Regions from separate parts of the Acidiplasma sp. genome, predicted to be linked through region 1. Evidence: riboswitches for the same ligand, from Rfam matches in the RefSeq annotation. Region 1 holds a riboswitch; each other region holds the start of a gene.
The links. A riboswitch is a leader RNA that binds a small molecule or an ion and turns the genes downstream of it on or off. The one in region 1 is predicted to bind thiamine pyrophosphate.
Positions count from the first base shown of each region.

Region 2: another riboswitch for thiamine pyrophosphate. It lies ahead of QXW15_RS05350 (MFS transporter); the one in region 1 lies ahead of QXW15_RS03730 (MFS transporter).
Region 3: another riboswitch for thiamine pyrophosphate. It lies ahead of QXW15_RS02100 (MFS transporter); the one in region 1 lies ahead of QXW15_RS03730 (MFS transporter).

Region 1 covers NZ_JAVYSZ010000006.1:47,733-57,969, reverse strand. The annotation lists gene QXW15_RS03775 (MFS transporter) at 417-1,910, shown strand; gene QXW15_RS03770 (FAD-dependent thymidylate synthase) at 1,917-3,461, opposite strand; gene QXW15_RS03765 (NAD(P)H-binding protein) at 3,642-4,484, shown strand; gene QXW15_RS03760 (GNAT family N-acetyltransferase) at 4,629-5,096, shown strand; gene QXW15_RS03755 (hypothetical protein) at 5,100-5,432, opposite strand; gene QXW15_RS03750 (transposase) at 5,527-6,291, opposite strand; gene QXW15_RS03745 (DUF211 domain-containing protein) at 6,525-6,602, shown strand; gene QXW15_RS03740 (hypothetical protein) at 6,599-6,784, shown strand; gene QXW15_RS03735 (hypothetical protein) at 6,781-7,122, shown strand; TPP riboswitch at 7,149-7,251, shown strand; gene QXW15_RS03730 (MFS transporter) at 7,238-8,458, shown strand; gene QXW15_RS03725 (AIR synthase family protein) at 8,460-9,476, shown strand; partial or broken gene QXW15_RS03720 (IS256 family transposase) at 9,631-10,237, opposite strand, start outside.
Region 2 covers NZ_JAVYSZ010000011.1:3,411-13,647, forward strand. The annotation lists gene QXW15_RS05320 (mevalonate-3-kinase) at 1-58, shown strand, start outside; gene QXW15_RS05325 (preprotein translocase subunit Sec61beta) at 113-280, shown strand; gene thrC (threonine synthase) at 497-1,528, shown strand; gene QXW15_RS05335 (cobyrinate a,c-diamide synthase) at 1,534-2,877, opposite strand; gene QXW15_RS05340 (cobalt-precorrin 5A hydrolase) at 2,864-3,856, opposite strand; gene QXW15_RS05345 (enoyl-CoA hydratase/isomerase family protein) at 3,939-4,676, shown strand; TPP riboswitch at 4,757-4,858, shown strand; gene QXW15_RS05350 (MFS transporter) at 4,881-6,098, shown strand; gene proS (proline--tRNA ligase) at 6,186-7,577, shown strand; gene QXW15_RS05360 (HAD-IB family phosphatase) at 7,579-8,211, shown strand; gene asd (aspartate-semialdehyde dehydrogenase) at 8,227-9,252, opposite strand; gene QXW15_RS05370 (aspartate kinase) at 9,237-10,237, opposite strand, start outside.
Region 3 covers NZ_JAVYSZ010000003.1:19,001-29,237, forward strand. The annotation lists gene QXW15_RS02060 (hypothetical protein) at 1-234, shown strand, start outside; gene QXW15_RS02065 (hypothetical protein) at 316-1,002, shown strand; gene QXW15_RS02070 (tRNA uridine(34) 5-carboxymethylaminomethyl modification radical SAM/GNAT enzyme Elp3) at 1,027-2,583, shown strand; gene QXW15_RS02075 (class II aldolase/adducin family protein) at 2,673-3,323, opposite strand; gene QXW15_RS02080 (potassium-transporting ATPase subunit KdpA) at 3,480-5,219, shown strand; gene kdpB (potassium-transporting ATPase subunit KdpB) at 5,216-7,204, shown strand; gene QXW15_RS02090 (potassium-transporting ATPase subunit C) at 7,198-7,821, shown strand; gene QXW15_RS02095 (universal stress protein) at 7,822-8,637, opposite strand; TPP riboswitch at 8,854-8,955, shown strand; gene QXW15_RS02100 (MFS transporter) at 8,943-10,163, shown strand.

The DNA.
Region 1 (10,237 bases):
TATTTATTTTTTACCTTTTATTAAAATTTTATATTATCCAGTAAATAGATATAATTATTTTGCTGTAGATTTAAAATGGCTTTTTGAAATATTATAATAATGTAAACAAAATTTCAAATGCAAACAATTAATTGGCTAATATTTTATAATTAATAAACTTTTCCATGGAAGATGTAAAAGTATATCAATGGCTTATCAAGAATGTGGTAATAGCTATAGACAAGTATATTTTTTAGATCTAATACGCATATTGTATTCCCTATTAAATCATAATATAAATTTATTTACTTTTAATGTTATAATATTTTCTATATTTAATAAGATAACATTTATAATGGTTATTTATTATAATAATTAATTTATTTAGTAGTATATTATGGCAAAATTCTTATATAAACAAACATTATTAAAATATTATGCAGCAGGATATACAAAAGAATGAACTAAAAAGCAGAATACCTTTCAGATTAGATAGATTACCTTTTAGCAGATGGCATGTTCTTGTGGTTATAGCCTTGGGTTTTACATGGATTCTGGATGGCCTTGAGGTCACAATGGTGGGCGTTATAGGTTCGGTACTGATAAGCCCAAAAACTCTTGATTTTACCTCTGCAGAGGTGGGATTCGTTGCCACTGCCTATTTAATTGGTGCTGTTATAGGCTCTGTATTTTTTGCCGAGTTAACAGACATACATGGACGGAAAAAATTATTTATGGTAACATTAAGCGTTTACATCCTTGGCACTGTTTTTACTGCATTTTCATTTAATTTTCCATCGTTTTTCCTGTTTAGATTTATTACAGGCCTTGGTATTGGTGGGGAATATGCTGCAATAAATTCGGCAATAGATGAACTAATGCCATCAAAATATCGTGGGAGAATAGACCTTGCAATCAATGGGAGCTGGTGGGTTGGCACCATAGTGGGTTCCATAGGCTCTCTTTATTTACTAAATACAAGCATATTTCCTATAAATTTGGGATGGAGATTATCATTCGCAATAGGTGCCATACTGGCAATAGCCGTTCTATTAATAAGGCGCTATGTTCCTGAATCGCCAAGATGGCTGTTAATGCATGGTAAACTTGATGAGGCCAGAGAAATTACCACAAATATTGAGGATACAGTATCAAAAAGCACAGGAAAGGACCTTGAACAAGTTTCAAGATATATAACCATAAAACCACAGAGGAGAATAAGGGCCAAGGAAATTGTGGATACGTTATTTAAAAAATATCCCAAAAGGACTGTACTTGGTTTATCATTAATGGCCGGTCAGGCATTCCTTTACAATGCAATATTTTTTACGTATGCTCTTGTGCTTAAGGTGTTCTATGGTATACCGTCTGATGAGATAGGCTATTTCATAATACCATTTGCAGTTGGAAACTTTGTTGGCCCTCTGGTGCTTGGAAAACTTTTTGATACAAGGGGTAGAAAGCTGATGATATCATTCACATACATTTTCTCAGGGGCCCTATTAATGCTAACAGCGTATTTATTTTACATAGGAGTTTTAAATGCAGTAACACAAACACTGCTCTGGTCAATTATCTTCTTTTTTGCCTCTGCAGGGGCATCATCAGCATATTTAACAGTAAGTGAGGTTTTTCCTGTTGAAATGAGGGCAATGGCCATAGCCGTGTTTTATTCAATAGGTACGGGTATAGGTGGTGTGCTTGCACCCTCGCTGTTTGGTATATTAATTGCCTCAAAATCTCCATTCAGCCTATCTATGGGATATTTGCTTGGGGCATCTCTAATGGTTATATCAGGAATTGTGGAGATTTTCCTTGGTGTAAAGGCAGAGAAAAAATCTCTTGAGGATGTGGCAAGACCACTCACCGCAGAGGATATTGAATCATATAATAAAGAACCGGTTAATTACAATAATGAGGAGGCAAATTAAATATATTTATTGAATTTCTTTTTTCTTTGTTTCTTTTTTGAACTCTGCCGGCAGCCGACCAAGCTTATAATCCGACTCATCGACGAATTTTATTAACCTTGAAAGCTGTGGATGTACCCTTTTAACCTCATTATACATTTTCAGTGCAACTGTTCTAAGATCAGGGTGCACCTGTGCATTTGACCTTAATTCAATGAAATATGTGAGTTCATTAAGATTGATATTAAATGCCACAGGGTATCTATATGCATACGGAACAATGTACTGGGCCAGATCGGGGCCATTTTTTTCTTTTATATCAAGATATAAATTTCTAGCTTTTTCCATTAATGTTACATAATCATTTTTTAGGTCTTCTGTTTTATTTATTGTTTCCGGTATATCATATCCATAATAAACGCTTAGTGGTTTTCTGACAATTGACATAAACCTGTGCCTCTGCAGCTCCCTGAATGCACCATAATTTGTATTAACCTGAAATAGATAATTTATTGCCTCAAATGGACGCCCAATTTTATGCCTCCTGTTTTTTCTTATTGAAATGAGATTATTTAATAGCCTTTCCTTTTCCTCCTTTGTTAAATCAATGCTATTGTAATCTCCATAATAGCGGTAAACCATAAGTTTTAAGGCCTTATTTATTGCATTTTCCTCATCCTCATAATCAAGGAGTGAAACGGTATTTATTGATCCAAAGTTCTGCTGTTCCCTGTAACCTATAAGATCACGGGACATATTATACTCTATCTGTTCAATGCCATGTTTTGATGTGGCGTCATCTATGATCTCCGGCATTTCATTTTTTAATTCATTATAAATTAAATCCGCATATTTTAGGCTCTCCTTGGTTTTATACTCACCAAGACGCTCTATTAATGCTATAAATGCCCTACCATTACCAGATACACCAATATTCGTAAGTGTTGATGCCGGCAGAACTAGTCTAATCTCATCCAGTACAGATGATCTTAATGATGACTTATACGCCTTTGTTACTGAATCATCATCAATATTTTTTATCTCTGAATAATTATAAACTTTTCCGCCAATTTCAAAATTAAATTTCTCTATTGGATACATTTCCGAGTATATTTTAATCATATCATCGTATGATTTAGAGTAAAAATCAAAAAGTTCATTGCATAATTCATTGTATTCATTTTCATACTTTTTTATGCCTGCACCATCGGCATCCAGAAAAAGGTAATGGCCATTAACCTTTTTATTATATTTAACATATCTTGATGATTTTTCAAGATATGACAGGCCTATTCTTGATTCTTCTATAATTTTTGATAAAATATTTGAAACATTCTGTATGCCCATCTGTGCAGTTATAAGCTCAGATATTGATTCATCCCCATAATCGAGGAAGATTTTCTTATAAAAATCTATTGCCTTTTCTGGATTATTTTTAAATTCTTTTTCATAAACTGATCTTATATCCAAATTAACTGTTCTACTGTACCTTGACATTAAAGCCCCGCGGTCTATCATTTTTTCTGTTTTTATCAAAAAAACATCACGGTCATTATTTGAGAAATCCTGCATAAAAAGATATATAAACAAAAGATATATATAATTAATGCATGCAGTTTGTATAATATTTAAAATTTTTATTTATACACTTTAAAAAATTGATTTCCCAAAATTTTCAAAGGAATATTATAAATATTGGAATAATTTTCCTATTTTATAAAATATTTTTATATTTCTGCAAGATAAAGGTGTATGAAATTACTTGTAATTGGTGGATCTGGTTTTGTCGGAAGCAATATCATCCAGCAGCTTGATGCAGATGAAAAGGCCTATTTTTCTAGAAATCCGTCTGAAAAACTGGATAAGCTGGGCATAACCTATATAAAAGGCGATATTAGAAATTATGACGATGTTGAAAAGGCGATTGAAAATTATGATGTAATAGTTCATGCAGTTGATGTGCTTATAGAAAAGGAAGAAAAACATGAAGAATTGTCATTAAATGGCATGAAGAATATTGTAAAGGCTGTAAATAAATACCGTAAAAACCAGAAAATAGTATACATTTCAGCAATAAACGCTGATAAGGGAAATACAGATTATTTTAGATATAAAAGACTGGCAGAGGATAATGCCGCCACATTAAAAAACTCTCTTATAATAAGACCATCAACAATGTACGGAAATGGAGATAAATTTACAAAGATGCTTATAGAAGCGGCAAAACAGAAGGTACCATTCCTGCCGAGGAGTGGAAATATGGCACCGGTTTATATAAATGATATGATTACCGTGCTTAAGAATTCACTGGATAAATCAGGGATTATTAATGTATGTACAAGGGAAAGGGTAACATTTGCTGATATGTTTAATACTGTAAGGCTTAAATTGGGATTAAAGCCTGTGAGAGAGGTATCCCCCATAATTTTTAAACCTGTGCTTGGAAGCCTTGAAAAAAGGGGATTATTAACAAGAGAGCAGTTTTACATGCTTGGACTCGATTATTATAAAGAAAATACATCTTTATACAGATATGTCAATGAACCAATGACATATGAAAAATTTATCAGGGATACAGACCTAAATAATTTTTAATGTAATTATATAAACAAATTAAATAATTTTTTTGATGTATTTATAAAATACTTCTAACAATGGCACATGCATTAAAATAAGGAATTCATACTTATTATAGTTAAATAATAATAAAATTATATATTATTTAATAATTATAATATAATGAATATTTCGCCATTAAAAATTGGAGATGAATGCGCTGTAAGGAACGTTGCCGAAATGTCGTGGAAATATGCATATAAAAATATATACACCGATGAATACATTGATTACTGGATTAATAAATATTATGCATTAGATAATATAAAAAATGATATAGAAAAATCAATTAATAATAAAATACTATTTTACGGTCTTTTTGATAATAATTTATTAACAGGATTTATTGAAATAGATAAAATAAATAAAATTATACTAAGGTTTTATTTAATGCCTGATTATATTAAAAAATGCTACGGCACAAAATTGCTTAAAACAGCTGAGGAAATTATTAGGAATGAAAAAATTGAAAAATTAATATTATACGTGAATAAATTAAATTCCATGGCCATATCATTTTATAAAAAACATGGCTTTGAAATAACAGATGAGGATAATGAGGACTATTTAATGGAAAAATACTATAAATAAAACTTATTTGCTTTTTAAATTATCGATAATAACCGATGCATTAAAAATAAAATTGCCTATTTCATCAGGATTTGCATTGTTAAATTTTAATTTATATGGGTATGTTATGTTATTTCCTGTTAATATTATTATATTAACATATTTTTTACTAAAAATTATAAATAATGTGGCTGTTATAAAAAGCAGCAAACTTATCATTCCATTGCGAAGAAACAAAAGAAATAATATGCCCAGAAAAATAAAAAATAATGAAATATTTATGTAGCTTTTTCTTACATTCTCCTGTGAAAAGCCTTTTATTTCATTTAAAGGTAAATATTTCATGGATGAATCCAAATAATCATCTATATTATATAAATAAATAAACCTTTTATCTGTAACTGCAGCCTTTTCATGTGATTTAAATTTATTTTTTAGGGCGTCTCATGTTTTAGCAAACGACGATTTTCATCATCTCCCTTGGTCTATTCCCTGTCTTTATGTTCGATATGATCATGAGGTTGTATGCGATTACCTTCAATCCAACCGCAGTGTCATAATCCCTATTCTTGACATACCATATATTCTCCATATACATTATACCCTCAAGGATGGAGAATGTACGCTCTATCTCCCAATGGAGGGAATGAAGCGGCGAGTATTTTTTCCTGAGATCTATGCCTATTCTTCGGTTTACAGATAATCTCCCCTGTACGATGCCTCTCCTACTATTGGTATCGATCACTGGAGTGGAATGGGTGCTCTCGAATATGTAATCGTATATCTCAGATGTATCGTATGCAGAATCTGCAAGTATATACGAAAAGTTTCTAACAGAATCGACCATCCTATGTGAAAGTTTTGAATCATGTATGTTTCCCTTGGTGACGATCCATTCCATGATGATGAGCGTATCAACGTCAAGTGCCATATGGCATTTTCTTCCATAGGACCATCCCTTGGTTGTCTTTGACCATCCACTGTACGGATCCCTGTAATTACCCCATACCCTTCTCCTCATTGCAGTTGAATATTTGCATGTATGTATCATGAAGGAATCCATGGCTGCGCATTCCTCCATGGAATAGAGGAATGCGATCTCCTGGTTTATCGCATGCAGATCGAACTTACGAGATCTCACTGATAAGGTCTGAAACGATGGTATCTCACGAATCCCCATCATGGCAAGGTATTCTTCATGATTAAGGAGAAACATGCTGGAGGATCTGTACGATATTCCGAATATCTGCAGCAGGATGAGGATCTTAAGGATCTGTCTATATCCGTATACTTCCTCTTCCTGTCATCAAGCGGAATAATATTATCTATGATTTCCATTATCAATGGGATATGCTTCCGCGGCATATCCCAGTATTCTAATTCTGTTAATAATGTTAGATGTTTGTCTGACTATTCTGGAAAAGCGAGACACCCTATTATAATTATCTAATAAAAATAATTGAGGACATGGGCTGTGCAATACATTCAATAGATGAGGTTGTCACCGGCAAGCATTTAATAAAATGATTAAAAAATATTTGTTTCCAATAAGCATAGGATTATCCGACGGTATTATAACAGCATTAATACTCGCATCAGGTGGCATAATAGGAAGCACGCATATAAATTTATATGAGGCATTTAAGATATCCTTTGGTTCATCCTTTGCAGGAACATTTAGCTATTTTATTGCACAGTATGCGGTTTGAATGAGGAATTACATAGAACAGCAGTGCAGCTAAATTTAAAATCAACAGATTATCTTTTAAAGGGGCATTTAGGATCTGGAATATTCATGGAATCACTTATAGGTGCATTGATTGCAGCAGTTTTTGGTTTTCTTGGTGCATTAATACCATTGTCATCGCCATTAATAATAGAAAATAATGTAATAATACCATTGGCATTATCATATATATCGCTTGCAATTCTTGGCCTATTTATAAGCAAAACAACAGCAGGAAGGGCACCATTCTGGATAACAATAATGGTTTTTGTTGGAATAATAGTTACCATAGCAGGTTATTATCTGAAATTAATAGTCTGAACAAAATATTTTTATATTAAATAATAGTATAGTTATTGGGGAGCCATTAAATTGGCTGAGAGGATAGGGATCGACCCATGGAACCTGATCCGGGCAATGCCGGCGGAGGGATATAATGGATTATTATGCAAAGTATTCAGAGCTAAGAAGGGATATTGATAGCCATAGGTGGGGTTATAACGATACATTAATATTAATAACAATGATCTCAACATTTTTTGTCTGGGGTGTTGTTTTAAGCATAGCACCATTAATAACAACATGGCCATTTATACCAAAATATTTTGATGTTTATATAATATTTTCATCGCCTGCGGGTCTTTTATTAGGCAATTTTTTCCTTGGATATATTTCTGACAAATCTGGAAGAAAAAAATTATTTTTATTTACGGTTATTTTAACATCCTTTGGATTAATAGGAATATCATTGCTAAAAAATCCTTATCTTATGATTTTTTTTATTTTTATATCTGAATTCGGCCTTGGCGGCGATGAAACAATATCACTTGCATATTTAAGTGAATTGTTACCGTTGAAGTACCGTGGTGTTGTTTTAATAGAGACCTCAAATGTTGCAAACATATCAATAGTAATAATGGCAGCAATATTTTTATTTATACCATCATCGGTTTACATAGATAAATTTTCATTGTTTACAATAGCAATTTTGGGTTTTATAATATCATTCATTACAAGATTAAAACTAAGTGAAAGCATACGCTGGGACTATTTAAAAAAGCACAATATAAAGGAAAAAATTAAAATAAATTTTAAAAAGATAATTAATTTTATATCATTATCATTTATTGCAATAACAATAGTTGTTGGATTTGCATTTTCAAGCCTTGTTCTCGGCCCATATGAATTTCCTAAATATTCATCATTAATAATATTCGGATCAACAATTGGTGGTACAATAACAGGTATAATAGGCGGTTTTTATATGGGTAAATCAAGAAGAAAGATTGTTTCATTAATAGGATACACGGGAATGTTTATTGTATGGTTAATTGTTTTAATATTTCTTAAATTTATATTATCAAATATATTATATTTAATAATAATGATATCAATAAGCGGTATTTTTGGTGAATTTGGCTGGGCATCAAGGGAAATGCTTGAACCGGAAAACTTTGAAACATCATACCGTGGAATGGGAATAGGAGGTGTAAGAATGGTTGGATATTCAGTTTATATAATATCTGTATTTCTGCTTGCAAACAAAACAATTTATTTTTATTTGTATTATTTGCTTATAATATATTTAATAGGCTTTTTGGGCTCCATAATATATTATATATATGGAAGGGAAACAAAGGATATGAGTGTGATTTAAAATGCTTGGCAAAATAGATATGAATTTTTTTGAGAAATACATAATAAACAGGACCGGCTATGATGATAAAAATGCAATAGTTAAGCCAAAAATGGGTGTTGATGTTGGAATAATAAAAACCGGAGATAAATATATTGCAGTAACAACAGATCCATTATATATAAATCCTGCACTTGGACTAAAAAATGCAGCATGGTTTGCATTGCATATATTATTAAGCGATTTGTATACATCAGGAATAAAAGCAAATTATATGAGCATAGATTTTAATCTTCCAGAAAGCATAAAGGATGATGAATTTAAAATAATATGGGACGAAATAAATAATGAATCATTAAAATACAATTTAAATGTTATAACAGGGCATACAGCAAGATATGAAAACTGCAACTATCCAATGATAGGTGGTGTAACATTAATTGGCATAGGCGATGATTACATAACAACAGAAAATGCGCATGCTGGTGATAAGATAATAATGACAAAAACATGTGCACTGGAGGCATCTGTCCAGCTAGCTTATATTTATGAGGATTATATAATAAAAAATCTTGGTGAAAATGTATTAAAAAATTTAAAAAAAATGTTTTATGATATGTCCTGCATTAATGAGGAGATTTTGGCAATTAATTATGGAATAAAAAATAAAATAACATCAATGCATGACGCAACCGAGGGCGGATTATTAAATGCAATATATGAAATAGGATATGCATCAAACAATGGAATTTTTATAGATAAAAATAAGATAATAATAGATGAAAATGTAAAAAAATTGTGTGATTTATTTAATATAAACCCATTAAGGTCAATAAGTGAGGGGACATTATTAATAACAGTAAAAAATGATTATGCAGACAAATTTTTAAAAATTTTAAATGATAACAATATAAAATCAAGCATAATTGGTGAGGTCAGGAACAAAGATTATGGCATAAAAATCATGGAAAACGATAAATTAACAGATATAATACCAGGAAAGGATGATTTCTGGAAGGCAGTATCATCCATGCATTAATTATTTTTGTGTGTATTATAAATCATACATTTTGGTGGAATTATTCACTGTTTATTATAACTGATTATGGTTATAATTATAATGGTAGAAAAGGATTTTATTATATGAATAATCAAAAGGCAACAAATATAATAAATGCAGTTATGAATTTCTATTATGGTTTAATTGAACATAGATTATTAGATCGTGTACCATATTCTGTGTATTTATAAAGGGTACTTCCTATTGAACATTTCCTTAATCTATCATGGCATTTATAGTATCCGTTCATCTTCCTGAATGCATGCCTGGAATTGAATTCTATTGATTTTAAATAGAATATCTTCATTGCAGAATCCTCATCAGGGAATGATGATACTGTTTTTATCCTTCTTCTTATTTCCCCATTCATTCTTTCTATAATATTTGTTGATTTTAACGAATTCCTTATTCTAGAGGGATAATCATAGAATCTTAATAATTCACCTAACTTTATTTCAGTATTATATATTATATTAGGATACTTATTCTCCCATTTATTTTTCATTTCATTGAATCTTATTATGGCCTCTTCCTTATTATTGCACCTAAACATTTTATTTGCATCATCCATTATTTCTAAATCCTTTTCCTTTACCTTGGATTTCAATCCCTCATATAATGTATGGTGCATAATTGAAAATCACTTCCAGGATATACCAGGATATATATTCATTATTTCCTCATCCAGATTATTTATACCATCTGCTATAAATAATAATGGTTGTTTTAATCCCCTTCTG
Region 2 (10,237 bases), on a different contig from region 1:
AAACCCCGTGTTTCTAAAAGTTGCAGGTCCACCCGAGGTAATTTCAAGGAATTTTTGAAACACTAAAAATTAAATTAGAAAAATTTAAATCCCATCAATTACTTATAAAACTATGGCTAAGGATAACCAGAATGAAAATTTTCAGTCTGGGGCAGGTTTAATACGTTACTTTAATGAGGAGGAGATTAAGGGTCCAGCTCTTGATCCAAAGCTTATAATATACATAGCAATTGCCATGGCAGTTATAGTTGAGCTTGCAAGGGTATTCTGGCCCGTTTAAATTTGAATATTTTAAGCATTTAAATAGATAATATTAATAGCAATGCAAAACTATTTTATATTTATAAATATTAACCCTTAGATGCCATATTCTATATTAAAATGCCCTGTTTGCGGCAGTGAGTATCAAATTGATAGAAATAGCTATATTTGTGATAAATGTGGTAATATTCTAGATGTTATCCAGAGAGATATTACAAATTTTAAAATAACGTCCATGAAAGGTGTCTGGAAATATAAAGAAATTGTTCACCCCGGGCTTAATAACAATCAAATTATTACAAAAATGGAGGGCGATACAAATATCTATCACCATCTGAAATTATCCGAATACTCGGGAATTAAAAATATTTATATGAAACATGAGGGTGAAAATCCAACAGGTTCATTTAAGGACCGTGGTATGACAGTTGCAGTTTCTGAGGCAATAAGGCAGGGCTTTAAAAAAACATTATGCGCCTCAACAGGCAATACATCCGCATCTGCAGCAAGCTACAGCGCATATGCCGGAATAGACAGCTATGTGTTTATACCAAGCAAAAAGATATCAAAAAATAAACTGCTTCAGGCATATTCTTATGGTGCAAACATAGTAAACATAGATGGTGATTTTGATACTGCCATGTCCAACCTCCGGGAAACACTAAAAAAAAGATCTGATTTTTATGTTTTGAACTCCCTTAATCCATGGAGAATTGAGGGCCAGAAGACAATCATATATGAAATAATGGAAAAAATGAGGCCTGATTTTATATCATTTCCTGCAGGAAATCTTGGGAACACATCAGCATTTGGGAAGGCACTCATAGAAATGAGGGAAATGGATATGATAGATTATGTTCCAAGGCTTATAGCGGTGCAGGCCGAGGGGGCAAGCCCGTTCTACAATTACATAAACAACCATGAGGAAACACTTCACCCCGTAAGGGCGGAAACGGTTGCAAGTGCCATAAAAATAGGAAATCCGGTGAATTATATTAAGGCAAAAAGGTCCATAGAATTCTCACATGGCATTGTTGAAAGGGTAAGCGATGCTGAAATACTTGAGGCAAAGAAAATTATAGACCGTGCGGGTATTGGCTGCGAATCAGCATCGGCAACATCACTTGCAGGTGTTAAAAAACTTCGGGAAAAGGGGTTTCTTGACGCATCAGATACTGTTGTGGGCATACTTACAGGGAATCTGCTTAAAGAATTAAATACGGACGTTCAAATTAACATGCTTACAATAGATCAGGTAATGTCCTGATCTTATTACCTTTTATGATATTTATGGCACGATGATACAAATCTTTCAGGAATTTTTTTATTTGACGGGAAGTAAAGGTGTGAATATCCTGCCAGAATATTTTCGGTATAAAAGCCATCCGGACCTGAACTGGTATTATAGGCATAATTATTTTCCACATTGTATTTTATTTTTGAATAGTGGAATTCATGACCCCGTATTTTATAACCCTTTTTAAAGAGTATGTTGTCCGATAATGATTCAACAGTGCGGTATCCAAGAACAAGTTTATCCATATAAATATCAGAGTCTATTATGCCGGCCATGAAATGCCTCTGATTATTATATTCTATTGACTTTGATAAATACATGTAGCCTCCACATTCTGCAAAAATTGGCATGCCATCATTACCAAGCTTTTTAATTTCCTTTAATACAGTTTTATTTTTTTCCAGATCGCTGGCATAAACCTCAGGGAATCCGCCGCCTATGTAAATACCATCCACGTCTGGGATATTTTCTGACTCCATGGGGCTAAAATATTTTATTTCTGCACCATAATGCTCAAGCAGTTTTAGATTTTCATCATAATAAAAATTAAACGCGCGGTCATATGCCACGCCTATGGAGACTTTAATATTTCTGTTCTTTCTTTCTTTTACATTATAATTACCTGAATGAGATTTTTTAGATATTGAAAGAACAGAATTTAAATCCACAGATTTTATAATTTCATTGCCAAGTGATTCCAGATAATCCTTATTCCTGTAACCCTCTATATATGGAATAAGCCCCAGATGCCTTGAACTTAAACTTAAATCATTATTTTTTTTAATACATCCAAGAACCTTTACATTTGATAATGACTCTATTGCCTTTTTAACAATTAAGCAGTGATAATCACTTCCCGCCCTGTTTAAGATTACCCCGGCTATCCTGAAACCCCTGGCCTGGGATTTAAGTCCGTTTATGATTGACGCTGCAGTTCTGGCCATTGATGATATATCTATAACAATAATAACAGGAATTTTTAGTATTGAAGCTATTTCGGCTGTGCTGCCACGTATTGAATTATAATCCTTGCCATCATAGAGCCCCATGACGCCCTCTATTATGGAAATATCATAACCCTGTGATTTCCTGAAAAAAATGTCCCTTACAATGGATCTTGATCCCATCCATGAATCCAGATTATCTGATGGATTTCCTGAAACAAATGACTGGTATCCGGAATCAATATAATCCGGGCCAATTTTAAATGCCTTTACGCTGTATCCCAGTTTTTTAAGTGCGTATATTAATCCCATTGAAACGGTTGTTTTACCAGACCCACTGGATGGTGCAGCCACAATAATGCTATTTATTTTCATATTCAAACACCGATATTACAGCATCCTTAAACTTTTCTGCACGTATAATCTCATTGCCATTATTTGATGCCGCCCTTGCGGCGGCATTGGCAACAGAATAGGCACCGGTATACTTATAAACTGTTTCAGACCTGTAGGAAGAATATTTATTTAATGTATTATTATCAAAGAAGAAAATTCTGGCATTAAGCCATTTTGCAATTTTTTTAATATCATCGTTATCTGACTTTATATCTATTGTTGCAATGGCATAAACCGATGAAATATAAAATCCTTTTTGCTTAAAAACAAATTTAATATGGTCCTTAAGTGAATTAAAATTTGCATACGTTGAGAAGCCTATTCCTATTACAAGAACTTTTGGAACCATAACGACAAAATTTGTGCTTTTCTCCTTAATATATGTGATTATAATCCCGTAATTTTTCCCCCCAGACCCAGAAATGTTTATATGGATGCCTGTTCTGTTTATTAGCCTAAAACCGCCATTATTTATTATTTCAGAGGTTACATATTTAATTCTTGATTTATTCATTATTTTCATTCCGTATTTATATGCAATAACCTCCGGAGACATTACACCGGAAATCTCTGATGCTGTTGTAATTACTGCCTCACCTCCAAGCAGGCCGGAAACATATAATGCAAGGTCATTTGCGCCGCGATGTCCGGATATCATGCTGATTGAAAATTTTCCATTATCATCCACAGATATGATTCTTGGATCGTTAAACTTACTCCTTAAAAATGGCGCAATAATTCTTATGGCAGCACCAAGTGCCATAACCATAATAATGCAATCATAATTATTGAATATGGATTTTATTTCCTTTTTAATATCATCATAACAATGAAAATCCCCAGGATATTTTAACCTGCATGGAACATAAACGTTAGCATGCATGTGATTATTAATTATATCTGCAACCCTAATACCGCTTATTGATGCACATACAATAGCCGTTTTACTGCAATCCACATGCGATTATTAATATCTGGTTAATATGCATTTTTATTGACCTGATAAAAAAATATATAAGTAACTCTTGCTATAAATATTCATGTATAACAACATAGATTTGGTATCAGGCGATGTTTCCATAATTTATTTTAAACGTGAGGAAAAGCTTAATACCCTTACCTTGGACATGGTCAATGATATAAAAAATGCCATGGAGGAGGTAAAGGATACCGCAAGGTGTGTTATAATTGAGGGTAAAAGGAATTTTTCAGCTGGTGCAGATATAAAACAGTTCAGGGATTTAAACCCAATTGATGCATATTCCTTCCATAGAAAATTAAACGAACTTGCATTTTATTTTAGAGATTATAATGTTCCTGTTATATCTGTTTTAAATGGCTATGTGCTTGGTGGCGGCCTTGAACTTTCATTATCCACTGATATAAGGGTGTGCAGTAAAAATGCCCAGCTGGGCCAGCCTGAAATAAACATCGGTGTAAACGCAGGTGCCGGTGGCAATGTAATACTTCCCCATGTCATAGGCAGAAACCGGGCACTTTACATGATACTGACCGGAGAGAAAATAGATGCACAGACAGCTTATAATTTTGGCCTTGTTGACATTATATCAGATGATGCACACAATGAGGCGTTAAGGATTGCCAGCATGATTGCCAAAAAACCTATAGAAACTGTTATATTTGCAAAAAGGGCTGTAAATAAATCATTTATGAATTCAATTAACATTGACATGGATTACGAGGCATCATTATTTGGCCTCCTATTTTCGTCTGGAGAGACAAGAAAAAAAATTAATGAATTTTTCAATAAAAAATAATTACAATTTTAAAATCCCTGAATTAAGGGGTATGGCATAATTAATTAATATTGGAAACATTTATATATTATATATATATTTATTTTTTACCGGGGAGCCATTAAATTGGCTGAGAGGATTGGGATCGACCCGTGGAACCTGATCCGGTCAGAACCGGCGGAGGGAGATGGCTATGGTTGTGTATTTTAAAAAATGGTGGAATTTATGTTAACCCAGAAGCAGAAATACATGCTTCTTTCCAGCTCGTCTGGGTTAACATTTTGGGGGATTGTCGGCACATTAGGACCACTGGCAGCCTCAGGGTCAATCATTGGTGTTCTTCCAAAATCGCTTAAGGTATTCGTGCTTTTGATTGGGCCAATATTTGTTCCATTCGGCAACTTCTTAATGGGGATTCTGTCGGACATACTTGGAAGGAAAAAAATATTCATAATAACAATGGTACTATACAGTGCTGGAATAGTAATAATTTCATTAAGCTATACATTTATTCCACTTGCCATAGGTTTAATGATAGCCGAGTTTGGAGTTGGTGGTGAGGAAATACCTTCATTATCCCTTATATCTGAGGATTCCCCTGTATCACAACGTGCCAAATGGCTTACAATAATAGCTGATTTTGACAATATTGGAAGCGCATTAATTGCGGGTATGTTCCTGATAACCTCAAATACTTTATATGACAGGATTATTTTATTAAGCTCCGCAGCAGTCTTAATAATAATAATGGTTTTCGCAAGAATAAGGCTTCCAGAATCATATAAATGGCTTGAATCCCGTGGCATGGAAAGGGAATCCGAAATGCAGAAATCGGAGCTTTATATAGATACTGAAGGGATAAAACAGAAAAAACCATCCTACAGGTTAAGCTTTTTTGTTCTATTATCCATTGCAATATCCCAATATACCACATTTGGACTTATGGCGTATATTATTGGCCCATATGAATTCCCGGGGGCATACACCGATAACATGATTATTTTTGTTGCACTTGTTGGTGCCTCTGCAGCCGGATTTATAGCAGCACCACTGATTTCATCTGGAAGGAAATTTTTTACACTTTACTCATATTCTATTGGCTTTGCAAGCACAGTTTTAATATACATCCTTGTGCCATATCTTAGGAATTTATATGTATTCTTTCCGTTACTGTTCATAAATATGATGATGAGCGAGTTTGGATGGGCTTCCAGAACCACCCTTGAACCTGAATTATTTCCAACAAAAATGCGCGGAACCTTTATAGGCACGGTAAGGCTTGGCCCAATGATTGTTTATCCAATTCTTGTTTATGCCACAAGTTCCTTCAGCCTTTCACAGTTTATACTCCTGAATGTATTCCTCTGGGGTCTTGGTGCTGTAGGTGCGGCAACGTGGTATGTGCATGGCATAGAAACAAAGAATGTTGATATAAATTATTAACATAAATATTTTTTATTTACCATTTTTATAATAACAGGATTAAAACTGCACAAAAACAATATATAATCATAAATTATAACAGGTAAAATGGAAAACAAAAAAGAGAATTTCAGTGAATGGTACAATGAAATTATTGAGCTCGCCGGGCTTACCGATAAAAGGTATGAAATTAAGGGAATGAATATATGGATGCCCTATGGGCTAAAAATAATGCATTTAATTGATGATATCATTAGAAAATATTCAGATGAAAAAAAATTCCAGGAGGTAAGCTTTCCAGTACTTATATCCAGAAAGCAGCTTGAGGTTGAATTCGAGCATGTTAAGGGATTTGAAAATGAAATTTACTGGGTTACAAAGGGTGGTAAGGACACACTTGATGTGGATCTGGCCCTGAGACCAACCAGTGAATCCGCAATGTATACAATGTTTCCTTTATGGATAAGGTCACATACTGATTTGCCATTTAAAATTTATCAGATAGTTAGTGTTTACAGGTATGAAACAAAGCACACAAGGGCATTTATACGTGTCAGGGAAATACATTTTTATGAGGCACATACCGCGCATAAAGATTATAATGATGCTGAAAAACAGATGAATGAATATCTTGATATATGGAAAAAAATTGCATCAGAACTATGCCTTGAATATTCACTGGATGTAAGGCCTGAATGGGATAAATTTCCCGGTGCAAAATATTCAATAGCCTTTGATACGCCAATGCCGGGATACAGGTCCTTGCAGGTTGGCACAATTCACGAGTATGGCGAAAACTTTGCCAGAAATTACAATATTAAATATCTTGATGAGAATGGCGATCTTAAATATGTTTCACAGACAACGTTCGGACTTAGTGAAAGATTGCTTGCAGCAGTTATTGGAATTCACGGTGACGATAAGGGTTTAATACTTCCATACAGGATTGCACCTGTTCAGATAATTATAGTGCCAATTCCCGGTGAAATATATGATAAAATCCTTGAATACTCCAGAACAATAATGGATGACCTGAAGAATATGGGTTACAGGGTTGATATTGATGAACGCGATTATACACCTGGATACAAGTATAATGATTGGGAAATGAAGGGCGTTCCACTAAGAATTGAGATTGGCAGCAGGGAATATAATGAAAATATGATAACATTATCACTTAGAACACAGAAGAAGAAGATTAAGATATCAAGACAGAACCTTAGGGATGTTGAAAATTATCTTAAAACAGTAAATGATGATATTAAGAGTCATTCATTAAAATTTTTTAATGATAACATCCACATGGCAAAATCCATTGATGACATGAAAAATGAATATATGGTTAGGGCCTACTGGTGCGGATCAAAAGAATGCTCTGATAAGATAGAGGCGCTTACCGAAAAGGCTGCACTTGGCAATATTTACAATGATAAAACATCAGGAAAATGCATAGTATGCGGAAGGGATGGAAAATTATCAATGTTTTCAAGGACATATTAGTATGAAAACAAAAATGGTATTTTTTGATATGGATGGTGTGATTACAAGGGAGAAGAGCAGCTGGCATTATGTGCATTCCAGGCTTGGTGTTGACAATTCCCAGAATTATAAAATGTACATGGATGGAAAAATTTCATATGATGAGTTCTTCGAGCTGGATATTAAAATGTGGATGGCAAAGTTTGGTAAAATTAAAAAATCGACCATAATAAACATACTTGATGAGATAAAAATAAGGAATTGCTTTGACAATGTAATGTCATCCTTAAGGAAGATGTCTGTAAAAACAGCAATAGTGTCCGGTGGAATTTCATGGCTTGCTGAAAAAATAGGGGCAAAATATGGAATTAATTATATATATGCAAATGAAATACTAACTGATGATAATGGATATATAATCCCTGCCGGAAGGATTAGTGTAATCCCGGACAGAAAGGATATAGTTATAAATAAAATTATAAGGGCCAGTGGAATAGATAAAAAGGAAACTTTGTCAGTTGGTGATTCTGCCGGTGATTACTCAATGCTTGTCTCCACTGATAGATTTCTTTCAATTAATTCTGATGATAAAATATTAAATGAAAATGCCTTTGCTGTGATAAATAACCTTGGAGAATTATTAAATTATTTATAAAATTTTTATTAAATTTTATGCAACACCCATTTCATTCATTGTTTCAAGTGTGAGCACCGTTATACCTGCTGCACCCCTGACAAGATTATCACCGAGTATTACCATGCGCAGGTTTTTATTTTTATATTCCAGCCTGCCAACATGTATTTCCATACCATTGCTTAGATCCATCTTATGCTGCGGCCTGTTTTCCTCATCATGTATAATAACAGGGTTTTTGGGTGCAGTGTAAAGATTTTTAAATTTTTTTAGTGGTGTGAAATTCCTTAATGAATTTTTAAAGTTTTCAATATCAATATCATCGTTAAATTCAATATTCATTATGCCCATATGCCCAACCTTAACAGGCACCCTAACAGATGTTACATACATGTTAAGTTCCCTGTTTATTATTTTATTATTGCTTACAAAGCCAAACATTTTTGATATTTCTGCAGGTATTTTTTCCTCCTCCCCATGTATATACGGTATTATATTATCATCTATGGACATATATGAAAGGCCGGTGAATCCGGCACCGCTGACTGCCTGAAGTGTCGACAGTGTAATTTTTTTGTAATCATGCCTTAAAACCTCAACCATGGGCATGGACATTATAGTGGATGTGCAGTTTGGGTTTTTCACAAATTTTGTATCCATTTTTTCAAGCAGTTCCAGATGCTGATAATTTAATTCAGGATTAATTAATGGTATGTTCTCTGCCATTCTAAATGGAGACGCATTTGATATTACATTAATTCCGTTTTTTATCAATTTTATCTCTATATCCTCTGCAACCTCAGGCGGGAGTGCTGATAAAACATAATCCACATTTTTATGGTCCTCCGGGTCTGTTGAAACCATTTTCATATCCCTGAACCTTTCTGGTATATCCCCGGGTTCAACCCATGCCACTGATTCTGAATATTTTTTTCCGATCTTTGATCTTGATGCCGAGAGGTTAACAACATCTATGTATGGGTGATTTTCAAGTATTCTTAACATTTTCTGACCAACAACACCGGTTGATCCAAGTATTGATACCTTTATTTTGTCCATAATGGAACCTCTGAAAGATATCTTTTATTTTTCTCAAGATCCTCATCCATTATTACTGATAATGATGTGTCGTCAAGGTGATATAAATGGGTTTTACCTATGGCATTTAATATCTGCGAGCTTGTGTCAACCTCAGAAAGGCCATGGCCTATAAATACCAGCATATTTTTATTCCCGTATGTACCTGTTAATGCTATGCATTTTATTGTTTTTATTTCATTATGTGTTATTACTGTTTTACCCTCCTCATAAAGGCTTTCTATTGTTATCTCTATATCTGAATCTATTGCAGGACTGAATGTTTTATAATTAAAATTTTTAACCCCCACATAGGACATTTTTATGGCCTCTTTAATTGACACCTCTGGCAATGTTCTTGCGTCGGGAAAGACCTTGGGGTCATATGTCATTATGCCTGGAACATCAGTTATTAATCTGACACTGCAATGTAGAAATCTGCCAAGCAATACAGCAGTGTAATCACTGCCACCCCGGCCAAGGGTTGTAACCTTTCCTGAAAGGGTTTTTCCGGTAAATCCAGGTACTATAGTTATTTTATGTTTAAACTCCATGTTTTTTAAATTTTCCTCCGTATATTTATAAAGACATGAGGCATCACCAAAATTATCATCTGTTACTATAAATGGCTCTATATAATAATCAACATCAAGGCCGTGGTGCTTTAGATATGAATATAATACCATAACGGCCATTTTTTCTCCGTATGACAGGATTAAATCACGGTTTTCAGGCGTATCAGGACGCAAGAGATTGTTAAGCACATCATTCTTAAATGCTAATAAATTGAAATATGAATCTTTATCATAGAAGTTATTCATAAGCTCCATATGCCTTGTAAAAATTGTGTCAATAATACCTGTGTTCCTTGTATTAATAGCTTCTATTAGATTATTCGTCACGTTCCGCATGGCGGAAGTGACAATAATGCATTTTTCACAGGCCTCTATTTTGTTTCTTATAAGGGCCA
Region 3 (10,237 bases), on a different contig from region 1:
GATTTGCAGGATAAAAATGATGATCTTTCATACCAGATAAAGACACTGCAGCTGGAGGATAAAAACAACAAGGATATTATAGATAGCTATGAAAAGGAGCATGAACTTTTTAAAGGCCTTCTTGAAAAATACAGATATATATTAAATAACAATATATCAATGCTGACAACAGAAAAATCACGTACATATTCAAGAACAAAAAAGGCAAAGGAGGCAGATAAAAAATCACAGTAATTTAAAAAAATTTTATTGCATTAAAATAATGTTATTATTTTATAATAGAAAACATAATATAATATATTTAAATAATTAAGCGTGCAGTATGAATTTAGGGGCGGAAAAATTTATCAGGACGGTAACGAGGTCTATTCAGTAAATACAGTTCAGGGCAGCCTCGGTCCAAGAGCTGTGGAAATTACCGGTCAGCAGACAATATCAATACAGAGAACCGGCGGTGTATATAAGATAATGCAAAATGATATGGACATGGGTTCAATTTCACGCGGGCTCAGGATGAATTACAATGGTAGAAATTATTCAATAACTGCATTCAGCTCCGACGGAATGAACCGCGTTTCAAATCTGCTTTCAGATGGCACAAAGGTTGGAACAATTACCATTTCAGGTGACAGTTTAATTGGTGTATGCGATTTTATGAATGATGAGGTTCCATTAATAATTTATTTATCATTACTGTCACCGTATATTAACCGTCTTGGCCCACAGCCCGGAAACATGCAAAATAACCGTGCAAACATGTACAGAATGTCACGTGGCTATTTAATTGCATCAAACCTTGTATTTGTGCTTGCAATAATTTTTATTTTTGCAGGTTCATTTATACTTCCCAAATCAATTGTTGATTCACATTATTTCCTTTACATAGATTATGGTGTTATCGTTATTGCCATAGCCCTTTCATACGTTATAAGGTTTATTGGAAGAAAAAAATACAGGGAGCAGATGGCGCAGAAAAATGATGATATGAATAATAATTTATAATCATTTATAATTTAGATACCAGTTATGGATTTCTATGAAGAAATTACAAATGAATTAAAAAGCGGAAGAATAAGAAATAAGATGGAATTGCAGAAAGAAAAGGTTAAACTATCAAAAAAATTTAATCTTGATGTTGTTCCAAGCGATGTTGAAATTTTAAATTATGGGGATAATAAAAACGAATTCAGGGAGCTTTTAAAAAAGAAACCAACAAGAACAATTTCAGGGGTTGCCGTGGTAGCAGCAATGACATCCCCGGAGGCATGCCCGCACGGCAAATGTTTATTCTGCCCCGGTGGTGTTGATAATAATTCACCGCAGTCATACACAGGATTTGAACCATCTGCATTAAGGGGTAGAAATAATTATTATGATTCATACAATATAACATTTAACAGGTTAAAGCAGCTTGAAAATATTGGGCATGATACAAGCAAGGTTGACCTCATAGTAATGGGTGGCACATTTACCGCGAGAACCGAGGAATACCAGAAAAACTTTGTCAAGGGTTGCCTTGATGGCATGAATAAAAAAATATCAAATACACTTGAGGAATCCATTTTAGAAAATGAAACAGCATCAAGGAGATGCATAGGATTAACAATAGAAACAAAACCGGACTGGTTTTATGAAAAGGAAATAGACCTTGCACTGTCATATGGTACAACAAAGGTTGAGCTTGGGGTTCAGATTTTAAATGATAAGATTTTAAGGGATAACTTAAGGGGGCATGGTATAGCAGAAATCATAAGATCAACCCAGCTTGCAAGGGATGCCGGTCTTAAGGTTTTATACCATCTTATGCCGGGCATGTACGGGGCGGATTATAAGGATGATATAAAAAGTTTTGACCTGATGATGTCATCACCGGATTACATGCCTGACATGCTTAAGATATATCCTACGCTTGTGGTTAAAAATACATCAGTATACAGACTCTGGAGGGAGGGAAAATATACACCATATGATACAGAAAGGGCTGTGCAGGTAATATCATACTTTATGAAAAACATGCCACCATGGGTAAGGGTCATGAGAATGCAGAGGGATATACCGGTGCATTTTATAGAGGCCGGCGTTAAGAGAAGCGACCTTCACAATCTTGTAAATGAAAACCTTAAAAGCCTTGGAATAAGGACAATGGAGATAAGAAGCAGGGAGGTAGGAATAACAGGAGAAAAATTTGATAGCGATTACAAACTTATCAGAAGGAATTATATCGCAGCCGGCGGGGATGAAATATTTTTATCATTTGAAAACTCCAGAAATGAGATTATTGGATATTTAAGGCTCAGGATCCCCTCTGAAATGGCACATAGAAAGGAGGTTCTGGGATCGTCCATCATAAGAGAAATAAAGGTTCTTGGTGATGTGGTGCCAATAGGTTCTGAAATAGAAACAAACTGGCAGCATCATGGTTTTGGCCAGAGGCTAATCAGGGAGGCCGAGAGAATAACACTTGAGGAATATGACAAAAAACGCATACTTGTAATAAGCGGAATTGGTGTCAGAAACTACTTCAGGAAGCTTGGTTATGAAAGGCTTGGCCCTTACATGGCAAAATCCCTGAATCACAACTAAAAATACATGCATTTAATATCCAGAATAAAACTAAAAAATGATTATTTATCAGGCATCATTATAATTCAGGATACATTCTCTTTTTATGGTTATTCCCAGTTTTTCCATTGTTTAAGATAATTTCCAGACTTTTCCATTAATATTTTTATATCCTCATCCGGTATTGTTGTGTATTTTCCATACATAATAGCATAGGACATAATTCTTGCAGTTTTTTCTAAAACCTCTGAGGCGGCCATTGCCCTTTCCATATCCTGGCCAACTGAAACCGCACCATGGTTTGCCATTATTGCCGCATTATTACTGCCAAGTGCATTGACAACGTTCTGTGCAAGCTCCTCTGTTCCGGTTAATGCATACCTTGCTATTTTTACCGATTTCCCGAGTATCATTGCAACGTCCTCAGTAATTGCCGGGATTTCCATGTTTATTACTGAAAATATGCTTGAGTATACGGCATGTGTATGTATTATAAAATTAACATCCGGCCTTTTCTTATATATTTCATAATGCATGAGCCTTTCACTTGATGGTTCAAGTGTACCCTCTATTTTTTTCCCATTTATGTCTGTTACAACTATATCTTCAGGCCTTAATTTTGAATAATTTGATCCACTAGGGGTAATGCATATATAATTACCAGAACGCATGCTTATATTCCCCCAGGATCCAACGGTAAAGCCGCTGGCATACATTCTTTTGCATGCATTTACAACATTTTCCTTGCATGATTCTAGCATTATTTGTGATTATTACAATATATAAAAATGTGATTAAATATAAATATATGGATGATATTAAACAATACTCATGCTGGTATCGTATATAATAGTTGGTGTACTTCTTTTATTGGTTGCAGTATACCTTATAATCTCAATATTAGAGGCTGAGAGGCTATGATCAGTATATACTCATTAATAGACAGTAACAGGGAAATTTCTGGGCTTTTAATTGTGTTTTTTTATATAATTATCGCCCTGTTTTTTGGCTACCTGATTTCGGGGTTTATCAGGAAAATTTATCTTGATCAGGAGGAAAAAACATGGATTTATCCGGTATCCGGGAGAATTGTAAATTTTTTTGAGCGATTTTTAAAAGAGGATAAGAACAGGCAGATGGATTTTAAGGAATACTTTTTAAATCTTCTTATCTTTAATTTTTTTGCAGGTCTCATTGGCATAATCTTTATTTATTTTCAGAATTATTTACCATATTCACATGCAAATAATCACATGACACTATCACTAATTGTTAATACAGTTGTCAGCTTTCTAACAAATACAAATCTTGAGCATTTTTCCAATCCATTTGATCTGAGCATACTTTCATGGACATTTGTAATAACCGGATTGATGTTTTTATCTGCAGGAACCGGTTTTGCAGCATCCATGGCATTTATACGTGCAATATTAAACGACAATGGAAAGCTGGGAAATTTTTATCATGATTTTTTGATATCCATATTTTATGTAATATTCCCGCTGACCATTCTTTTTACTGTTATTCTTGTACTTTCCGGTGTGCCTGAAACCCTGAGCAGTTATATAAATGTACTTCCAATTGGAAGCAACTCTGCGGTCAGGCTTCCACTTGGCCCTGTGGCAACCCTGGTTTCAATTAAGGGTGTTGGAACCAATGGCGGTGGCTTTTACGGTGCAAATGCCGCATATCCCCTTGGAAATCCAAACTGGTTTACAAACATAGTTGAGTATGTTTCGTTCATGCTTGTTCCACTTGGTTCGGTATTTTCATTAAGATTGATTTTTGATAAGAGATTTGGAAACATGGTCATTGGTGTTTTAACATTTATATTTGTTTTTACATCCGTTGTTGCATTTATTGCAGAATACACGGGAATACCGGCACAGTCAGCACTTGCACTGTATACCGGAAACATGGCAGGAAAGGATGTGTACCTTGGGCTCTCAGAATCAACTGTTTTTCAGGTCGGCGCTGTATTTACATCCACGGGTGCCTCCACAGGAGGAATTATAGACTACACCCCAATAGGCCTTATGTCATTGCTAACAAACCTTGTTTTAAATGATCCACTGGGCGGTATTGGCACCGGAATTATCAATATATTTACATACATAATATTCACAGTGTTTATCACATCCTTAATGGTTGGAAAGCTTCCGGAATTAATGAACATAAGAATAGGTTCAAAGGAGATGAAGTATTCAACATTGTCACTGATAACACATCCGCTTATAATTTTAATACCACTTGGAATTACATTAATTATTCCAGCGGTAATGCACACATTTTACAATGGATTTTCATCAAATATTTCAGATCTATTGTATGAGTTTTCAAGCTCAGCATCAAATAACGGTTCAGAGGCGGGTGGATTTCTTACAAACTCGCCATATTTTAATTACCTTGATTCCTTAATAATGCTCCTTGGAAGGTATTTAATAATGGGCATACAGCTGCTGCTGGCACAGCAGTTTGCATTTAAGAAGCCCAAGATGATATATGAAAAATCAACAATAGATACCGGATCATTCTCATTTGGATTCATGCTTCTTGCTGTAATTATAATGGTTGGCCTGCTGTCATACATACCTGTCTTCTCACTTGGAACATTGTATGACTGGGCAAGGGATTTTAACTTTCTGGTGATTCCATGAACATTAGGGAAATTGTAATAAATTCACTTAAGGGTTTTGACCCACGTAATGAAATTAAGAACCCTGTAATGTTTATAACAGAAATAGCCTTTGTGCTATCAATATTTATAGCAGCATTTCCATCATCGTTTAATGTGCCATCATCAGGTGTATACATGGACTTTTATATTTCTGTCACGGTCTTATTATTTTTAACAGTGTTCTTCTCAAATTTAAGCACGTCATTATCTGAAAGCCAGAGCAAGGCCATAACAGAATCACTTGAAAAAATGAAGGTTTCCACAAAGGCAAATTTACTCAAGGATGGAAAAATAGAGATTGTTGAATCCGATAAATTAAGAAAGGGCGATATAGTTTTAGTAAGAAAGAATGAAATTATTCCGGCCGATGGTGAGGTAATAAAGGGCTCAGGATATGTTAATGAGTCAAATATAACCGGTGAATCCAGACCGGTCCTTAAACTGGTTGGAGACTCTGTCACAGGTTCAACAATGCTTGTAACAGATGAAATCACGGTTAGGGTCAATGTAAATCCCGGGGAATCATTTATAGACAGCATGATAAATATGGTAAAGAATTCTGTAAGGGAGAGAACACCAAATGAAATAGCATTATCCATATTTTTATCCGGGGTTACATTAATATTCCTAATAGTTGTTGCATCAATATTTTCAATATCAAATTACAGTGGTGTGAGGCCAAACATTGATATTTTAATAGTTTTATTAATAGCATTAATACCAACAACCATAGGCGGCCTGCTTCCTGCAATAGGCATAGCTGCAATAAACAAGGTGTCACAGTACAATATTATAGCGAAGAGTGGAAAGGCGGTGGAAAATGCAGGGGATATTGACACAATAATACTTGATAAGACCGGAACCATTACAATGGGTGAGAGGGAGGCTGTAAAGTTTTATCCAAATATGAACGTTGATGAGAGGGATGTTGCCCGGGCAGCACTGATGTCGTCATTAAATGATGAGACAATAGAGGGGATATCAATAGTCAGGCTGGCAAGATCAGAAAATATAGATGTTAATGATGATGAAATTAAGGATTATGAATTCATACCATTTTCATCAGAGACCGGTTTCAGCGGCATAAGGAAGGGTGATCATTACATCTATAAAGGCTCCTTAAGGTCATTATCAGAAAAACTCAATCTGCAGGATCAGTACATAAATGGAATATGCAAGCAGATATCATTAAAGGGTGGCACCGCCATTCCCGTGGCATCAGATGGAAAATTCCTTGGCGTTATAGAATTAAATGATATATTAAAACCAGGAATTAAGGATAGAATAAATGACCTTCATAAAATGAACATTGAAACAGTGATGCTCACCGGTGATGATGAGGTTACAGCTGCATATTTTGCACGTGAGGCCGGTATAGACGATTTTATTGCCAACAGCAAGCCGCAGGATAAGTACAACAGGGTTGTCATGGAAAAGGAAAGGGAAAGAATGGTGGCAATGATAGGTGATGGGACAAACGATGCGCCGGCTCTGTCAAAGGCAGATGTTGCCATGGCCATGAATACCGGCACACAGGCTGCAAAGGATGCTGCAAACATGATAGATCTGGACTCCACGCCAACAAAACTTATTGATGTAATCTTCCTTGGAAAGCAGATTTTAATTACAAGGGGATCACTTACAACATTCAGCATTGCCAATGACATATCAAAATACTTTGTAATAATACCTGCAATGTTTTACATGTTTCCTGAGCTTGGATTCCTGAACATACTTGATCTTACAGACCCGCTCAGGGCCATTACAGCGGCGCTTATATTCAACACAATAATCATTGTAATACTGGTTCCACTTGCATTAAGGGGTGTTAAGTATTCGCCATCAAGTGCATCAGACCTGCTGAAAAGAAACATAATAATATACGGCTTTGGTGGCATTGTCTTTCCCTTTATTGTTATATACATAATTTATTTATTGTTAAGTTTAGGAGGCATAGCATGGTAAAATTAAGAATTATAAAGGCATTTGCGCTTGCCATATTAATAATGTTTGTGGCCGGTTTTGCATTCCCGGCTGTAACATCATTAATAACGGAAAGCACACTTCCATACTATTCAAATGGGCATCCAGTGAAATACGATGGAAAAATAGTTGATTCATATCTTTTGACAGAGGCATTCAATGAGTCATATTTCTTCCAGCCAAGGCCATCTGCAGTGAATGATAACATTTCATCCAGCGGATCGTACTCAACATCATTAAGCAATAAAACAACACTTGAATTAAGTGAAAAATATCTAAAGGAATTTGAGGAAAGGAACCATGTCAATGCATCACAGATACCTTATGCCATGATCACATATTCCGGATCCGGTGTTGGCTATGCAATTCCATTAAAGGGTGCAACGCTTCAGGTTCACAGAATTGCGGTCAGCATCAGCAATTTAAGCGGTGGCAATTTAAGTATTTCTTCAATAGAATCATTCCTAAATGGCATAATAAATAAGGATAAGCAGAGGAACTTCCCGGTATTTGGAACATACTATGTAAACGTTGTGCAGCTCAACATGCAGATACTAAATTACCTGAAACAGAACAATATTTATGTGAATGTTCATTGATTATTTTTTTATTAATAATGTATCAACCCTCTGATCCTTTGATATATACTTTATATCAGAATTTATTCTTATTCTCTCATTTGCCGGTGACCTTGCACCAATAACAACGCAGTCAGGGTCCTCGTTAAGTATAATCGAATCTATCTCTGTTTTTATTCCAGATTTTTCTCCCGATTTTTCTATTTTAATATCTATACCATTTTTTGCTATATCTCCTATGCCATCAAAGAGGTTTTTAAATCCATGTGTTCTCCTTTTATCGTATTTTCTTAAATCAAAAATAATTATTTTTGCATGGTTAATCTTTGCAAGCTCAATACCAAAATACACTGCAGCCCTGGTGTTTATGGACTCTGCAACAGGCAAAAGTATTTTTTTATACGGGTATTCACGCTCGCTTATGCTTAGCAGTGCCACCGGTATATCTATGTTTTTAAGTATGTAATCACCAATGGACCCAAAAATAGAACCTGAAAGCATTGCCCTTTTATGTGTGGCCATTAAAAGCATGTCGTAATAATGCGATGACGCCTCCTTTAATAGCCCGGACCTTACATTATCGCTTGTGGTTATTTTTGGTATTACCTTCAGGCCACGCCTTTTTCCATCCTTATATGCATTTGTTACAAGTGTAACACTGTTTGACCATTCTATGCTATCATTTTTTTCCCTTACTGTTATTGCTGTAATCTCAGAGTTATTATACTCAGCAATATCATATGACATCTTAAGCGCCTTAATGGAATTTATACCCCTAAACATAGGTACCAGTATATGATCTGTTTTCAAAAAATATGATCTGGATGCCTCAAACATAATCTATTATATGTTATGCGCATATAATAATTTCTATTAATATGTGTGTAAAAATGACAATGATTAACACATATAATAAATTATTATATGAATATATTAATTAATATATATAAATTGTGAGTGTTTATCTCAGGTACAGAATTTTGATAATGTTGGAATTTCATAAAATCAAATGATATTTTTTACAACACAAAACTATAAATAATTGTTTTCATTTTAAATTGTAAGGGGAGCCATTAAATTGGCTGAGAGGATTGGGATCGACCCTTGGAACCTGATCCGGGTAATGCCGGCGGAGGGATGTTATGTATGAGGATGCTGGTTATAATGATATAAGGAAAAGTTTGGATTATCACCATTGGAATAAACATGATTCACTCATACTGACAACAATGATATCAACATTTTTTATATGGGGCGTTGTCTTAAGCATAGCACCTTTAATAACAACATGGCCTTTTATACCAAAATATTTTGATGAATACATTATATTATCATCACCATCAGGACTGCTATCAGGAAACTTTCTTTTGGGATATATTTCTGACAGGTACGGCAGGAAAAAATTATTTCTCTTAACAGTATTTTTAACATCTGCCGGTCTTCTTGCCATTGCACTCATTAAAAATCCCTACCTTATAATATTATCTGTTTTTACTGCAGAATTTGGGCTTGGAGGGGATGAAACAATATCATTATCATATTTATCAGAGCTTATACCCCTGAAATACCGTGGGGCGGTGCTGGTTGAAACATCAAATGTGGCAAATGTTTCCATAGTTGTTATGGCTGCAATTTTTTTATTTATACCAGACTCTGTTTATGCTGATAAACTATCTCTTCTAATAATTGCAATTTCAGGATTTTTTATATCATTAATCGCAAGGCTAAAATTAAAAGAGAGCATACGTTGGGATTATTTAAATAAAAATACAGAAAAACAGAGGGTTAAAATTAATTTTTCAAACTCCATAAAATTTTTATCATTATCATTCATAGCAATAACCATTGTTGTTGGCTTTGCCTTTTCAAGCCTTGTTCTTGGCCCATTTGAATTTCCGCAGTACTCATCTCTTATAATATTTGGCTCAACACTTGGCGGGACATTAACCGGTTTAATAGGTGGAATTTACATCGGTAAATCCAGAAGAAAAATTGTATCACTGCTGGGCTATACCGGCATGTTTATTATATGGATTTTGCTTTTAATCTTCATAAAATTTGTTCTGTCAAACATATATATACTTATATTTATGATAGCTGTAAGCGGCATATTCGGCGAGCTTGGCTGGGCATCAAGGGAGATGCTGGAGCCTGAAAACTTTGAAACGCTGCACCGCGGCACCGGCATTGGTAGCGTAAGGACTGTTGGATACTTTATATACATAATTTCAGTGTTTTTGCTTGTTAATAAATCAATTTATTTTTACCTTTATTACCTTTTAATAATATACCTAATAGGTTTCATCGGGTCTGTGCTTTATTACAAATATGGCAGGGAAACAAGAAAAAGCAGTGTTCTTTAAATCCATATTTTTATTTTAACAGTATTTATATATCCAATCAAATTTATTAATATGAATACAATATTTAAATGTGT